Rhizobium sp. SSA_523: one gene and its partner. The protein of the gene in region 2 interacts with the protein of the main gene of each other region in a pairwise test. Links are inferred from orthologs where the notes say so. Each region holds a gene or a part of one and is shown on either strand. Other genes may lie near its edges.

What was found. The genes of interacting proteins can lie anywhere in the genome.
Region 1: the proteins of tpiA (region 2) and pepT interact in binary tests that used the Escherichia coli proteins (3 or more experiments, as listed by UniProt). The link is inferred for Rhizobium sp. SSA_523 from one-to-one orthologs.

What each region holds. Positions count from the first base shown.
Region 1 is NZ_CP129382.1:728,524-735,721, reverse strand. The notes cover bases 2,219-5,062. They hold pepT (peptidase T), read left to right. Parts: upstream 2,219-2,940; coding sequence 2,941-4,185; downstream 4,186-5,062. Other genes in these bases: QTJ18_RS11800 (helicase HerA domain-containing protein), read right to left, coding at 4,298-5,062; QTJ18_RS11810 (TerC family protein), read left to right, coding at 2,219-2,814. In the rest of the region: sthA (Si-specific NAD(P)(+) transhydrogenase), read left to right, coding at 1-636; rpsD (30S ribosomal protein S4), read right to left, coding at 728-1,345; more of QTJ18_RS11810, read left to right, coding at 1,792-2,218; more of QTJ18_RS11800, read right to left, coding at 5,063-5,824; QTJ18_RS11795 (LysE family translocator), read right to left, coding at 5,938-6,573; QTJ18_RS11790 (GNAT family N-acetyltransferase), read right to left, coding at 6,640-7,092; QTJ18_RS11785 (DUF1127 domain-containing protein), read right to left, coding at 7,187-7,198. UniProt on the Escherichia coli protein: Cleaves the N-terminal amino acid of tripeptides.
Region 2 is NZ_CP129382.1:973,165-980,448, forward strand. Bases 1,452-4,381 are described here. They hold tpiA (triose-phosphate isomerase), read right to left. Parts: upstream 3,337-4,381; coding sequence 2,566-3,336; downstream 1,452-2,565. Other genes in these bases: pyrG (CTP synthase), read right to left, coding at 1,452-1,915; secG (preprotein translocase subunit SecG), read right to left, coding at 2,051-2,449; QTJ18_RS13115 (alpha/beta hydrolase), read right to left, coding at 3,654-4,381. In the rest of the region: more of pyrG, read right to left, coding at 287-1,451; more of QTJ18_RS13115, read right to left, coding at 4,382-4,538; parE (DNA topoisomerase IV subunit B), read left to right, coding at 4,750-6,912; QTJ18_RS13125 (hypothetical protein), read right to left, coding at 7,003-7,275. UniProt on the Escherichia coli protein: Involved in the gluconeogenesis. Catalyzes stereospecifically the conversion of dihydroxyacetone phosphate (DHAP) to D-glyceraldehyde-3-phosphate (G3P).

The DNA of each region.
Region 1 (7,198 bases), 240 kb from region 2 along the record:
AGCCGCGGGCGCCTGAAAGTCGATCCGGAGACCTTCCAGACCGATGTGCCGCATATCTACGCGGCTGGCGACGTGGTGGGCTTTCCGAGCCTTGCCTCCACTTCAATGGAGCAGGGCCGCATTGCCGCCCGGCATGCCGTGGGTGCGCCGGCCAGCGAGCCGCCGCAATATTTCCCCTATGGCATCTATGCCGTGCCGGAGATCTCCACCTGCGGGCTTTCCGAAGAAGAGGTCATCCAGCGCGGCATCCCCTACGAGACAGGCATCGCGCATTTCCGCGAGACCTCACGTGGCCATATCATGGGCCTCGATACCGGGCTCCTGAAGATGATCTTCTCGCTGAAGACCCGGCGGCTTCTCGGCGTCCATATCGTCGGCGAGGGCGCGACCGAGCTCGTGCATATCGGTCAGGCCGTCCTGAACCTGAAAGGCACGGTCGAATATTTCGTGGAAAATACGTTCAACTATCCGACGCTTGCCGAAGCCTACAAGATCGCCGGCCTGGATGCCTGGAACCGGATGGGAGAAGGACCGAAGGAAGCGCCGGTGGCGACCGCGCAATCGACCGATCCCGCAACCGCCTCCGTATCGCCCATGCCGGTGAGCGAACCCAAGCGCAAGGCCGCCTCGAGCTGAGGCGGCCGGCACCGGCGAGACGATCTTCAGACAAGAAAAAGGCGGCTCGAAAGCCGCCTTTTCTGTGCTTGGGTCGATTGGCCGAAACCGATCAACGCGAATAGAATTCGACGACCAGGTTCGGTTCCATGATGACCGGATAAGGAACGTCGGACAGCGTGGGCACGCGAACGAAGGTTGCGACCATCTTGTTGTGATCGGCGTCGATGTAATCGGGAACGTCACGCTCGGCGAGCTGAACCGCTTCCAGAACGGTGACGAGCTGCTTGGACTTCTGACGCACTTCGATCACGTCGCCAGCTTTGCAGCGGTACGAACCGATATTGACGCGAACGCCGTTGACGGTCACGTGGCCGTGGTTGACGAACTGACGGGCAGCCCAGACAGTCGGCACGAACTTGGCGCGATAGACGATGGCGTCCAGGCGCGACTCGAGCAGGCCGATCAGGTTTTCGCCGGTATCGCCCTTGCGACGGTTGGCCTCGTCATAGATCGCGCGGAACTGCTTCTCGCGGATATCGCCGTAATAGCCCTTCAGCTTCTGCTTGGCGCGCAGCTGAACACCGAAGTCGGACAGCTTGCCCTTGCGGCGCTGGCCGTGCTGGCCGGGGCCGTATTCACGACGGTTGACCGGGGACTTCGGACGGCCCCAGATGTTTTCGCCCATTCGGCGATCGATTTTGTACTTGGACGACGCGCGCTTGCTCATCGTATTTCCCTTCATAGGTTTGCACCGGTCTGTTGCCAGACCGGATCAAGGAAACACGCCCTCCTAAGAGTGGCCGTTGCCGGCCTCTCTGACAGGTTTCTCACGGAGCGTCCGGAGACAACCACGGGACATGTCAAATGAAACACCGGGCGTTACCACCCGGCGTTGGCGCGGTCTTTAGGGGGAAGTCATCGAATTGTCAACAACAGCCGGGTGTTTCCACTATCGCGGGTCACTATCGCGGGCAACTATCGCAGGGCTGGCCGGTCGCACCGCCTTATCCACCGGCGCCATCATTAAATTTTGTTCATGTGGCTCTTGAAAGCGGAAATTCCGCCTCCCACCTCATGACCCAGCACCGGGCCCCTCTGACGTGTATCGCCGGATCGACCGTGATGTCGGTGCTTTTCCCAGTCAACCTGGATCCGGCATCGGAAGACCCCGTCATGGACTTTCTCTTTGTCGATCTGCTCGGCAAGCCACTCTGGATGTGGCTGACCTTCATTGCCGTCGTCCTCTTCCTTCTTGCCCTCGACCTCGGCGTTCTCCACAAGAACAGCCGTGAAATAGGAATCAAGGAAAGTTTTGCGCTTTCCGGCTTCTACATTGCATTGGGCCTCGCCTTCGGCGGCTGGATCTGGTTCCAGAGCGGCGAACAGGCCGGGCTTGAATATCTGACCGGCTTCGTGGTCGAAAAAAGCCTCGCGATGGACAATATCTTCGTCATCGCGATGATCTTCTCCTACTTCTCCATTCCGCGCATCTACCAGCACCGGGTGCTTCTCTGGGGTATCCTGGGCGTGATCGTGCTGCGCGGCATCATGATTGCCGCGGGCGCCGCGATCGTTGAAAACTACAACTGGGTTCTGTATATCTTTGCCGCCTTCCTGATCATCACCGGCATCAAGATGCTGCTGACCGCCGACCAGGAATATGATGTCGCCTCCAATCCGGTCCTGAAATTCCTGCGCCGCAAACTGCCGGTAACGGATGGCCTGCGCGGCGATCATTTCATCGTGCGGGAAACGGACGGGACGACCGGCCGGCTGAAGACCTTCATCACGCCGCTCTTCCTCGCGCTGGTCATGGTGGAACTGGCCGACGTCATCTTCGCCGTCGATTCGATCCCCGCCATCTTCGCCATCACCACCGACCCCTATATCGTCTACACCTCCAACATCTTCGCCATCCTCGGGCTGCGTGCGCTGTATTTCGCCCTCTCGGCGCTCATTCACCGCTTCGCCTACCTGAAATATGCGCTGTCGGTCGTCCTCATCTTCATCGGCTCGAAGATCTTCCTTGCCGATATGCTGGGACTGGCCAAGATCCCGCCTGTGGTCTCGCTGACGGTGACGCTCGGCATTCTTGCCGCCGGCATTCTCGGCTCGCTCTGGGCGACCCGCAACGACCGGCCGCAGGTCGAGAAGCCGGAGGCGAACAAGCTGGAACTGGAAAAACCTGCCGAGTGAGCAGGCCAATCCTTCAATCCGACCGCGCCGGCGCTCGCTCCGGCGCGGTTCCCATCGAACCGCTTCCGTTCTGCGCGCAGCAGGCTAAGATCGCCGCAGCCTTCCAGCAGAATCGGATCCTTGCTCATGTCTCTTCCCGCCGATACCGTTCTCGACCGCTTCCTCCGCTATGTCGTCATCGACACGCAGTCGGATCCCACCTCCTCTGCCCAGCCATCGACGGAAAAGCAGAAGACCCTCGGACGTATCCTGGAGCAGGAGTTGAAGGAGCTCGGCCTGCAGGATGCTCACCTGGACGAGCACGGCAATGTCTATGCTACCATTCCGGCCACGAGTGCCAAACCCGTGCCGGCCATCTGCTTCTGCTCGCATATGGATACGGCGCCGGACTTTTCCGGCACCGGCGTCAAGCCGCAGATCGTGCGCAATTATCAAGGCGGCGATATCCGGCTTATCGGCGACGAAAGCCGGGTGATCCGCGTTGAAGAACATCCCGAACTCAAGAACCAGCTCGGCCACGACATCGTGACGACGGACGGCACGACCCTGCTCGGAGCCGACGACAAGGCGGGCGTGGCGGAGATCATGACGGCGGCGCAGTATCTCGTCAGCCATCCGGACATTGCCCACGGACCGGTGAAGATCCTCTTCACCACGGATGAGGAAATCGGCCGCGGCGCAGACAAGGTCGACCTGAAGAAGCTGGGTGCAGCCTTCGGCTATACGCTTGACGGTTCGACCATCGGCGAAATCGAGAACGAGACCTTCTCCGCCGATGGCGTGACGATCGCCATCAAGGGCGTCGCGATCCATCCCGGCACGGCCAAGGACAAGATGGAGAATGCCATCAAGATCGCCGCCGATATCATTGCGCGCCTGCCGAAGGACAAGGCGCCGGAAACGACGGAGGGGATGCAGGGCTTCATCCATCCGGTCGGCATCAGCGGCGCCATGGAGAGCGCCGAGCTCAACTTCATCATCCGCGATTTCACTGAAGAAGGTCTGATCGAGAAAGAAGAGCTGTTGAAGTCGATCGCCGCGGATGCGCTGAAGGCCTATCCCGGCTCCAGCCACACCTTCACGGTCAAGCAGCAGTATCGCAACATGAAGATCGTGCTCGACCGCCACCCCGAGGTGATGGAAAACCTCATCGAGGCGACGCGGCGCATCGGCCTCGAGCCGAAGATCACCAGCGTTCGCGGTGGCACCGACGGGTCGCGCCTGTCCTTCATGGGCCTGCCCTGCCCCAATATCTTCACCGGCGGCCATGCCTATCACTCACCGCTGGAATGGGTGGGCGTTCAGGACATGGAGACCTCGGTCAAAGCGATCGTCGAACTGGTCAAGGTCTGGGAAGAAAGGGCGGCGTGAGCGGCAGACGCGTCCTTCGCCCTGCTCGGCGCACCTCTTCCTGCGGGGAGATGGTGCCCAAGGGGCGCGGGTGAAAGCCGAAGCCGCAGCCGCAGCCGCAGCCGATTGGCAATCACTCCGCCGCGAACCGATCCAGCCGCACCGGCTCGTCATCGGTTGCATCGGCGGCACCCGGCGCCGTCTGCACGTCAAGATCGGGAAAGGCGACGATGCGCTTGCCGGAAAAATCCAAATGCACGACGATCAGGTTCTGCTCCTCGAAGTAGCCGAGAAGCCGGCGGGCGCGCCGGGTCGAATGCGTGCCATAGGCTTTGGCGATGCGCATGTCCGAAGGGCACGGCTCGCCGGTCAGGGCGGCCTTCGCCATCAGCAGGAACACGCCCTGCAGGTCGTCCGAGACACGGCCGGAAAGATCCAGCGCCGTCTGCCAGCCCGGGGATGCGGCCGTATCCTCGTCCACCCCTGCCCGCGAAATCGCGACGCGCCGGCGAAATTCCGGCATGGACATAGGCTGGCCCGGGATACGGCGCATGCGGGCGCGCACCAGGAAATCCTGATAGAGCACGGCATCGGTGCGATAGGCCGCCTGGGGATCGTCGATGATCTCGGAGAGAACGGCCGAGACGCGCTCCTCCCGCTCCTCCGGCGAAAGCTCCGGCTGCTGGGGACGGCTCGTCTCCTGCGGAGCAACGCTCATGGCAGGCGTCGAGCGCGACAGTTCCGCCAGGATATCGGTCGTCGGGCGCGGTGCCGGCGGGGCGCGGCGCACGATTGGCCGGGTGAACTCCTCCGGATCGGGCGTGAAGATCAGATCCTCGACATCCTGCGGCGCATCCGGCAGCGGCATCAGCTTGGGCGAGGACGAGCGTGCCGAGGTCTCCACATGGCCAATGACGATCGGCAGCGGACGACGCGACAGGGCCGGGCCTAGCGCCACGAAATTGCCGCGCTTCAAATCGCGGAACATTTCCGCCTGGCGGCGGTCCATGCCAAGCAGATCGGCGGCGCGCGCCATGTCGATATCGAGAAAGGTGCGGCCCATCAGGAAGTTGGAGGCTTCCGCCGCGACGTTCTTGGCAAGCTTTGCCAGGCGCTGCGTGGCAATGACGCCCGCCAGCCCGCGCTTTCGCCCGCGGCACATCAGATTGGTCATGGCGCCGAGCGACAATTTGCGGGCCTCTTCCGAAACATCGCCGCCAACAGAGGGTGCAAACATCTGCGCCTCGTCGACCACGACCAGAACCGGGAACCAATATTCGCGATCCGCATCGAACAGGCCGTTCAGGAAGATGCCGGCGGCGCGCATCTGCTCTTCCAGATCCAGCCCCTCCAGCGACAGGACGCAGGACACCCGGTGCTGGCGGATGCGGGTTGCGATCCCGATCAGTTCGGCCTCCGAGCGCTCGCCATCGACGACCACATGGCCGTATTTATCCGCAAGCGTGACGAAATCGCCTTCGGGATCGATGATCACCTGCTGGACCCATTGGGCCGACTGCTCCAGAAGGCGCCGCAGCAAATGCGATTTTCCGGAGCCCGAATTGCCCTGGACCAGGAGACGGGTGGCCAGAAGCTCCTCGATATCGAGCTTGGCCGGCTGCCCGCCGGACACAGTTCCCATATCGATGCCTACCTGCACTGCACTCAACCTCACATGCGACTGGAATGACGAGGGCTGCACGCCTCTCTGCCCCTGCCTTAGCAGATCGTTCGCGATTCTGCCTGCCCCAAAGCAGCGTGATCAACAGGCAATCATCCGGTGGCGCGGCGATAACCGGCGGCCAGCAATCCTGCGCCGATCATCAGCGAGCCGCCGGTGCGATTGACGATGCGGCGAATATCGGGCCGGCCGATCGTCTGCCGCGCCATGGAGGCGAGCAGGCCATAGAGAGCCGCGTTCAGCGTCGCAAGCACCAGAAATGTCGCCTCCATGATGACCATCTGCAGCGGCAGCGGATGCGCAAGATCGAAGAACTGCGGCAGGAAGGCGACGAAGAAGACGATGCTCTTCGGGTTCAGCGCGGTCACCACATAGGTATGCAGGAAAATGCGCGAGGCCGGTTCACGCGTCTGCGCCGTCGCCTCCGATTCGTGTGCCGCGCTGACCGGAGCGCGCCAGAGCTTGACGCCGAGATAGACGAGATAGGCGGCGCCGATCCATTTCAGCACCGTGAACGCAAAGGCCGAGGCCGAAAGCAGCGCGCCGAGCCCGAGCAGGGATGCCGTCATGGCGGTGAAATCGCCAAGCGCGACACCGGCAACCGTTGCCGCCGCGACCTTGCGTCCATGCGACAGCGCGTAGGAGATGACCAGCAGGATGGTCGGACCGGGAATGGCAAGCATCACGGCAGACGCGGCCACAAAGGCCAGCCAGTTTTCAATCGGCATCGGCATCCTCCCTTTCTTGTGAGTACCCCGAGGAAGCCATGGATGAAGCGGCTTGGCAAGGCAAGTTTACGCTGTCGCCAGCCAGCGATAGCGCACATCCGGCTCGCCCTCGTCATTGCCCTGCCCGTCGGTCTCTTCCACGGACACAAAGCCGCGCTTTTCATAGAAGCGGCGCGCCGCTTGATTGGCCTGGAATGTCCAGAGATCGAGGCTCTCCCGCCCCTCTTTCGCGGCTGCCAGCAGAGCCGATCCGATTCCCCGCCCCTGGGCCGTGGGCAAGACATAGAGCTGTTCGATCCAGCCTTTCCGATACGCTACCACGCCGAGCAGATGCCCCTCACCATAGGCGCCGCAGACAGAGCAGTTCATCAGGAGGTGATCTCGCCAGAAGGCGTGATCTTCCTGCGGCGTATGAAGATCGGCAAGCCATGGCAGTCGCTCGTTAAGTGAGGAACGGTGCACACGGGCCGCCTCGGCCGCATCATCCGGACCAAGCTGTCGCAACGTGCAAATGGTCATGGCTTCTGTGACAAAAAAGAGCCAACCCTCCCGCCGCGCTACGACGGGAGGGATGGCGGTCGATCAGGAAGCCTCCCTTAGGGAGGCGCGCGGGTCACAGGCGAAA
Region 2 (7,284 bases):
TATTATAAAAGCTGCACGTGTCGTCTATCCTGTTGATTTTGCAAGCACCACCCTGTCGCCCTGATACGAATCGAGCCGCAAGGCGAAAAGTCTTTCGCCGGATAAGCGGTTGTCGAGAGATTGTGTCGCGAATCACCTTGATGTCCGGATGTCTCGCTGGCGCCGCAATTTGACGCCGCAATGATCCGGTGATGGTGCCGCCGCACGGGCGCCGAAACGCAATCTGCCCGGGCCTCCTGAGAGAGGTCCGGGCAGATTTCAGGATCAACCTGTCGCCTTGGTGGCGTCAGACGAGACGGCTCTGTTCCAATGCTGCCTCGATGAAGCTTGCGAAGAGCGGATGGGGATCGAGCGGACGGCTCTTCAGTTCCGGGTGATATTGCACGCCGATGAACCAGGGATGGTCCGGATATTCGACCGTCTCCGGCAGCAGCCCGTCCGGCGACATGCCGGAGAAGACCAGGCCACAGCTTTCCAGCCGATCCTTGTACTGGACATTCACCTCGTAGCGATGGCGATGGCGCTCGGAAATATCCGTCGAGCCATAGATATCGGCAATCTTGGTTTCCCGCTTCAGGGCCGCCTTATAGGCTCCGAGCCGCATGGTGCCGCCCAGGTCGCCCGCTGCAGAGCGTTTCTGCAACTCGTTGCCCTTCACCCATTCCGTCATCAGGCCCACGACGGGTTCCTTGGACGGGCCGAACTCCGTCGAGGACGCATCCTCGATGCCGGCCAGATTGCGGGCTGCTTCCAGAACGGCCATCTGCATGCCGAAACAGATGCCGAAATAAGGCACCTTGCGTTCACGCGCGAAACGGGCGGCATTGATCTTGCCCTGCGCGCCGCGCTCGCCGAAGCCGCCGGGAACCAGGATCCCGTGGACCTTTTCGAGATAGGGCGCCGGATCTTCCTTTTCGAAGACTTCGGACTCGATCCATTCCAGCTTGACCTTGACCTGATTGGCGATGCCGCCGTGATGCAGGGCTTCGATCAGCGACTTATAAGCATCCTTCAAGCCGGTATATTTGCCGACAACGGCAATGGTAACCTCGCCTTCCGGCGTGCGGATGCGGTTGCAGACCTCTTCCCAGGCCTCCAGACGCGGCTTGGGCGCCGGTTCGATCCCGAAGGCGGCAAGCACTTCCGAATCGAGCCCTTCCTTGTGGTAAGCCATCGGCACGTCGTAGATATTCGCCACATCCAGAGCCTGGATGACGGCGGAAGGACGCACATTGCAGAACAGCGAGAGCTTGCGGCGCTCCGCTTCCGGTATTTCGCGATCGGCACGGACGAGGAGAATGTCCGGCGCAATACCGAGCGCCTGCAGTTCCTTGACCGAATGCTGGGTCGGCTTCGTCTTGAGTTCGCCCGCCGCCGGAATATAGGGCATCAAAGTCAGGTGAAGATAGACAGCGGCGCCGCGCGGCAATTCGTTGCCAAGCTGGCGGATCGCCTCGACAAAGGGCATGGCCTCGATGTCGCCCACCGTGCCGCCGATCTCGCAGATGACGAAATCATAGTCGTCATTGCCCTCCACGACGAAATCCTTGATCTCGTTCGTGACATGCGGAATGACCTGCACCGTTGCGCCGAGATAGTCTCCGCGCCGTTCCTTGTCGATAATGTTCTTGTAGATGCGGCCGGTGGTGATGTTGTCGGTCTTGGTGGCCGAACGTCCCGTGAAACGCTCGTAATGACCAAGATCGAGATCGGTCTCCGCGCCATCATCGGTCACGAAGACTTCGCCGTGCTGAGTCGGGCTCATGGTGCCCGGGTCAACGTTGAGATAGGGATCGAGCTTACGAAGACGAACCCGGTAACCGCGGGCCTGTAACAAGGCTCCGAGGGCTGCAGCCGCAATTCCTTTACCGAGGGAAGAAACCACGCCGCCAGTGATGAATACATATCGCGCCATGGGAGTCACCGGATACCTTTTCACGAACGATTCCACCAGCCGAAAAATGCCATCGGACGGTAAAAGCTGTTGAAATCTGGACAAAAGAAAACCGGCAGGCTTTGGGCCTGCCGGAGGTTGAGCTTTGACCGGCGCTTATTGGCCGGTGGGTACGGCGGCCGGATCGGCCGGAGCCGCCGGAGCAGTGGCACCGTTTGCCGGTGCCTGACCTGCTGGTGCCTGACCTGTCGGGGCCGGACCCAGTTGGTCCAGAATGCCGTTGCCGCTTCCCTGCTGCGTCGCGGGAATGCGGTCGAGAATATCGGTCGGGCGGGACTCGTAGCGCGACAGAATGCCAAGGGCCAGCGAGGTGATGAAGAACAAGGTCGCCAGAATGGCCGTCGTGCGCGTCAGGGCATTGGCCGTTCCGCGCGCCGACATGAAGCCGGATCCGCCGCCGATACCAAGTCCGCCGCCTTCCGAGCGCTGGATCAGCACCACGCCCACCAGAGCGAGCACGATCATGAGATGAATTACGATCAATACGGTCTGCATATCAGTCCAGTCCTGCGCGCCCAGCCGGCGGCATACATTCGAGATCTGGCCGGCTCTTTACCCGAGCCTGACCAGCATTGAAAGAGGCAAAAACGCAAATGCGCCGCCAGGCATGCTCAGGCGGTCAGCGCTTCATAGGCATTATAGATGGCGAGGAAGTCGGACGCTTTCAAGCTGGCACCACCGACCAGCGCACCGTCGACATTCTCGACCGCCATCAATTCCCGCGCATTGCCGGGCTTGACGGACCCGCCATAGAGGATGCGCATGGTCCGGCCGGCCGCCTGGAAGCGGCTTGCCAGCTCGGCACGCATGAAGGCATGGGCTGCCTCGATATCCTCGACGGTGGGCGTCAGACCCGTGCCGATCGCCCAGACGGGCTCATAGGCGATGACGGTGTCCTCGGCCGTTGCGCCATCCGGCACGGACAGCGCCAGTTGCCGCTTGAGAATGTCGAGCGTCTGGCCGCTCTTGCGTTCCTCGGCCGTCTCGCCGATGCAGATGATCGCCGTCAAATCCGCGGCATGGGCGGCCTGCGCCTTGGCCCGCACGAGATGATCGGTTTCCGCATGATCGCTGCGCCGCTCGGAATGGCCGACGATGACATGCGTGCCGAAGCAATCCGCGATCATGTCGGCGGAGATGTCGCCCGTATGGGCGCCGGCGGCGTTCTGGTGGCAATCCTGGGCGCCGATCATCAGCGGGCTGTCGGTGGAGAGCGCCGTGGCCACGTAAAGCAGGGTTGCCGGCGGGCAGATCAGCGCATCCACTTTCTCGGCCAGAGGCCCATCGACGCCTGCGGCCATGGCCTTGATCTGATCCAGTGCGGCTCGCGTGCCGTTCATCTTCCAGTTTCCCGCAACAAGCGGGCGAACATCGGGCGTCATGTGCGTCTGTATCCTTTCCTGTCCATGCCTTGTCGCGCATAACGATTGCAGGCCTGGAGCAATGTCAGCACGAGTCTAGCACGCTTTATCGTTCGCGCTTTACGCAGCCGCAGGGCGCGGTCAGGTCCGGTCAAACCGCCCCATCCCGGTATCTCCTGCTCGTCTGCCGGCGCCGCGTCCTGCCAATCTGTTTCGGTATTAACCACTAACACGACTAAATAATATGAAAAACCGCGGCCATGGTTCAAAAGCGTGGTTAACGCCCGCGGCGATGCCGTTTGCGGTTGATCCCCCGCCTGTGGAGGCTCGTCCAGAGCCTAAGGGGACGCCAGAAGAAAGTTCAGGATCTCGCGCCAGTCGCTCATCCGGATCGGGGTGCCGTGGCCGCCCGTATTGAACAGGCGCAGCTGAGCCGGATAGTTGCGCGCGCGCATCTTCTCGTAAAGCGCCACCTGGTTCTGTGCCGGATAGACCGAGTCATTGCTGCCATGCGCCAGGAAAACCGGCAGTTTCAGCCGCGCCGCCGGCGTGGTGAGGAAGCCGGGATCCGGCGGGCCGCCCATCATCACCAGTCCCTTGAGATAGCGCACCGCCTCCTTGTCGCGGCTGATGCTCTGGCAGATGAAGCCGCCCATCGAGGCGCAGGCCAGAACCACCGGCCGCCCCTTCGACAATTCGAAGACATGGCGCACCAGGGCCGCAATATCGGCGGCGCCATTGGGATCGAAGGTTTTCACCGAGGGCGCGTAATAGACGCCGCCATTGCGCAAAACGAGATTTTTCAGCCGATTGAAATTGCCGCCGAAGGTGAAGTCGTTGACGCCCAGCCGCCGGTCGCCGCCGCGCCCGTGGATGAAGATGACCGTGAAGCCCGCATCGCGCAGCGGCCCGACCCGTGCCACATCCAGGCGGCTTGCGGCAAGCGCCAGCGTTTCATTGGTCTGGGAGCGGCGGACGCCGGTATCGACATAGGCGGATTTGACGCGCCGTTCCGGCTCCTCGTCGCGGCCGTTGATATCGCGCATCTCCTGATAGTCGATGATCTGGAAGGCGCCGCCGTCGCGGCTCTCGATCACCGCCTGGCGGGAAAACAGCTCGTCCTTGAAAGGGCGGATCGGACCGTCGCGCGCGACAGCCTGACTGGCCGAAACGAGGGCCAGAAGCAGACAGAGGTGCCGCCAGCGAAAATGATCTGTGGACATGCGGCCCATCATTCCGTTACTCCCGGTGCGTCGCCTTGCTTTGCAGGCTTTGGCGGCGCAAATCCCGTCATTGAACTCTGCCACTCTTGTGGCATCGCGAAAAAGCCGGATATCTGGCACACTCGCAACCGATTCGATAGCCGATACGGGCCGCAATCCGATCAGAGCCGGATCCGCGCGCGCCGCACGAGATGCGAACAGAACGGAACCCATGGACGACACAAGCGATCTCTTCGCCCGCATTCCAGCCGAAGGCGCCGAGCCTGCCGCCAAGCCCGCAGCCAAGCCCGCTGCCAAGCCGGCTTTAGGCAAGAAGCTTGCCGATGTCGCGGCGGAGCCCAAGCCTGTGCAGGCCTCCGCCTCTCGTTCCCCCGCGGCTCCTTCCCCCGCGGCTCCTTCCCCTGCGTCGCCTCCCCTTGCGTCTCTTCCGGCGTCTCCCGCTACCGGCGATTCCTACAATGCCTCATCGATCCGCGTTCTCGAAGGGCTGGAACCGGTGCGCATGCGGCCGGGCATGTATATCGGCGGCACGGATGAAAAGGCGCTCCACCACCTGTTTGCGGAAGTCATCGACAATTCGATGGACGAAGCAGTGGCAGGACACGCCAATTTCATCGATGTGCATCTGGATGCCGAGGGCTGCCTGACCGTGACCGATAACGGCCGCGGCATCCCCGTCGAAAACCATCCGCAGGTTCCCGGCAAGTCGACGCTCGAAGTCATCATGACCAAGCTGCATGCCGGCGGCAAGTTCGACGGCAAGGCCTATGAGACCTCCGGCGGCCTGCACGGCGTCGGCGTTTCCGTGGTCAACGCCCTGTCCGATCTGCTGGAGGTCGAGGTCGCGCGCAATCGCAAGCTCTATCGCCAGCGCTTTTCGCGCGGCGTCCCGCAGGGCGGGCTCGAGGAGCTGGGCGAGGTCCATAATCGGCGCGGAACGCGGGTGCGCTTCCACCCCGATCCGCAGATCTTTGGCGAGCATGCGCGCTTCGAACCCGGCCGGATCTTCCGCATGGCGCGCTCCAAGGCCTATCTGTTCGGCGGTGTCGAGATCCGCTGGAGCTGCGACCCGGGCGTCGTACCGGCCGGCGGGGAAATTCCCGAAAAGGCGGTCTTCCACTTCCCCGGCGGACTGAAGGATTATCTGGCCGCGACGCTCGGCAAGGATTTCACCGTCACCCGCGACATCTTCTCCGGCAAGACGGAGAAGACAGGCGGGCATGGTGCGCTGGAATGGGCCGTGACCTGGTATGGCGGCGATCCCCAGATCCATTCCTACTGCAACACGATCCCGACACCGGAAGGTGGCACGCACGAGGCCGGCCTGCGCATCGCGCTGCTGAAGGGGCTGAAGAATTATGCCGAGCTGACACAGAACAAACGGGCCAAGGAAATCACCACCGATGATGTGATGATCTCGGCTGTGGGCATGTTGTCGGTCTTCATCCGCGAGCCGGAATTCGTCGGCCAGACGAAGGACAAGCTGGCAACGGTCGAGGCACAGCGCATCGTCGAAAACGCTCTGCGCGATCCCTTCGATCACTATCTCGCCGGCAACCCCGCCGAAGCGGCCAAGCTTCTGGACTGGGTGATCGAGCGGGCCGAGGAGCGTCTGCGCCGGCGCAAGGAGAAGGAAGTCAACCGCAAGACGGCGGTGCGCAAGCTCCGGCTTCCCGGCAAGCTCGCCGACTGCTCGCAGAACACGGCCGAAGGTGCCGAGCTCTTCATCGTCGAGGGCGATTCGGCCGGCGGATCCGCCAAGCAGGCCCGCAACCGCACCAATCAGGCCATCCTGCCCCTGCGCGGCAAGATCCTCAATGTCGGCAGTGCCAGCCGTGAAAAGCTCTCCGCCAATCAGCAGATTGCCGATCTCGTCCAGGCCCTGGGATGCGGGACCCGGACGAAATATCGGGAAGAGGATCTGCGCTACGAGCGCGTGATCATCATGACCGATGCCGACGTGGATGGCGCGCATATTGCCTCCCTCCTGATCACCTTCTTCTATCAGGAGATGCCGGAGCTCATCCGCGGCGGGCATCTCTTTCTTGCCGTGCCGCCGCTTTACGTCCTCCGGCAGGGGGCAAAAACCGTCTATGCCCGGGACGATCTGCACCGCGCCGAGCTTATGGACACGGTCTTCAAGGGCAAGAAGGTGGAGATCGGCCGCTTCAAAGGCCTCGGCGAAATGATGCCGGCGCAGCTGAAGGAAACCACCATGGATCCGGCGAAGCGCACTTTGCTGAAAGTGGCGATCGACGAGGTGGATTTCGAGGGGACGCGGGAGGCCGTGGACAATCTGATGGGCACCAAGGCCGATGCGCGTTTCCGCTTCATCCAGGAGCGCGCCGCTTTCGCCGACAATCTCGATATCTGACGGCATGCCGGCGACGGCCGGGCGACTGAGGCCTGCTGACCGCCTGAGACGCCGGCACGGTGATTGCGCCGGACGTCTTTCTCCAAACGGCTAGAACTCTATGGCGAGATGGGCCCAGACCGAAAGGAGGCTGATGGCCACAAGCCCCAAGGCCGCGATGCGCAAAGATCTGCGGCGCAGCCGAAGGAGCGACAGTTCGATGGCGAGGTAAGCGAGGCCGAACAGGCCCGAGGCGGCGGCAAAATCTTCCGCGCCCCAGCGGATCTGGTCGGTGAAGACCGGTCCGGCCGCCGCGACGAGCACGACCAGCAGACAAAAAGACACGTAAAGCCAGCGCCAGGCGGCATTCAGCCTTAGATGCATGGGGCTCTC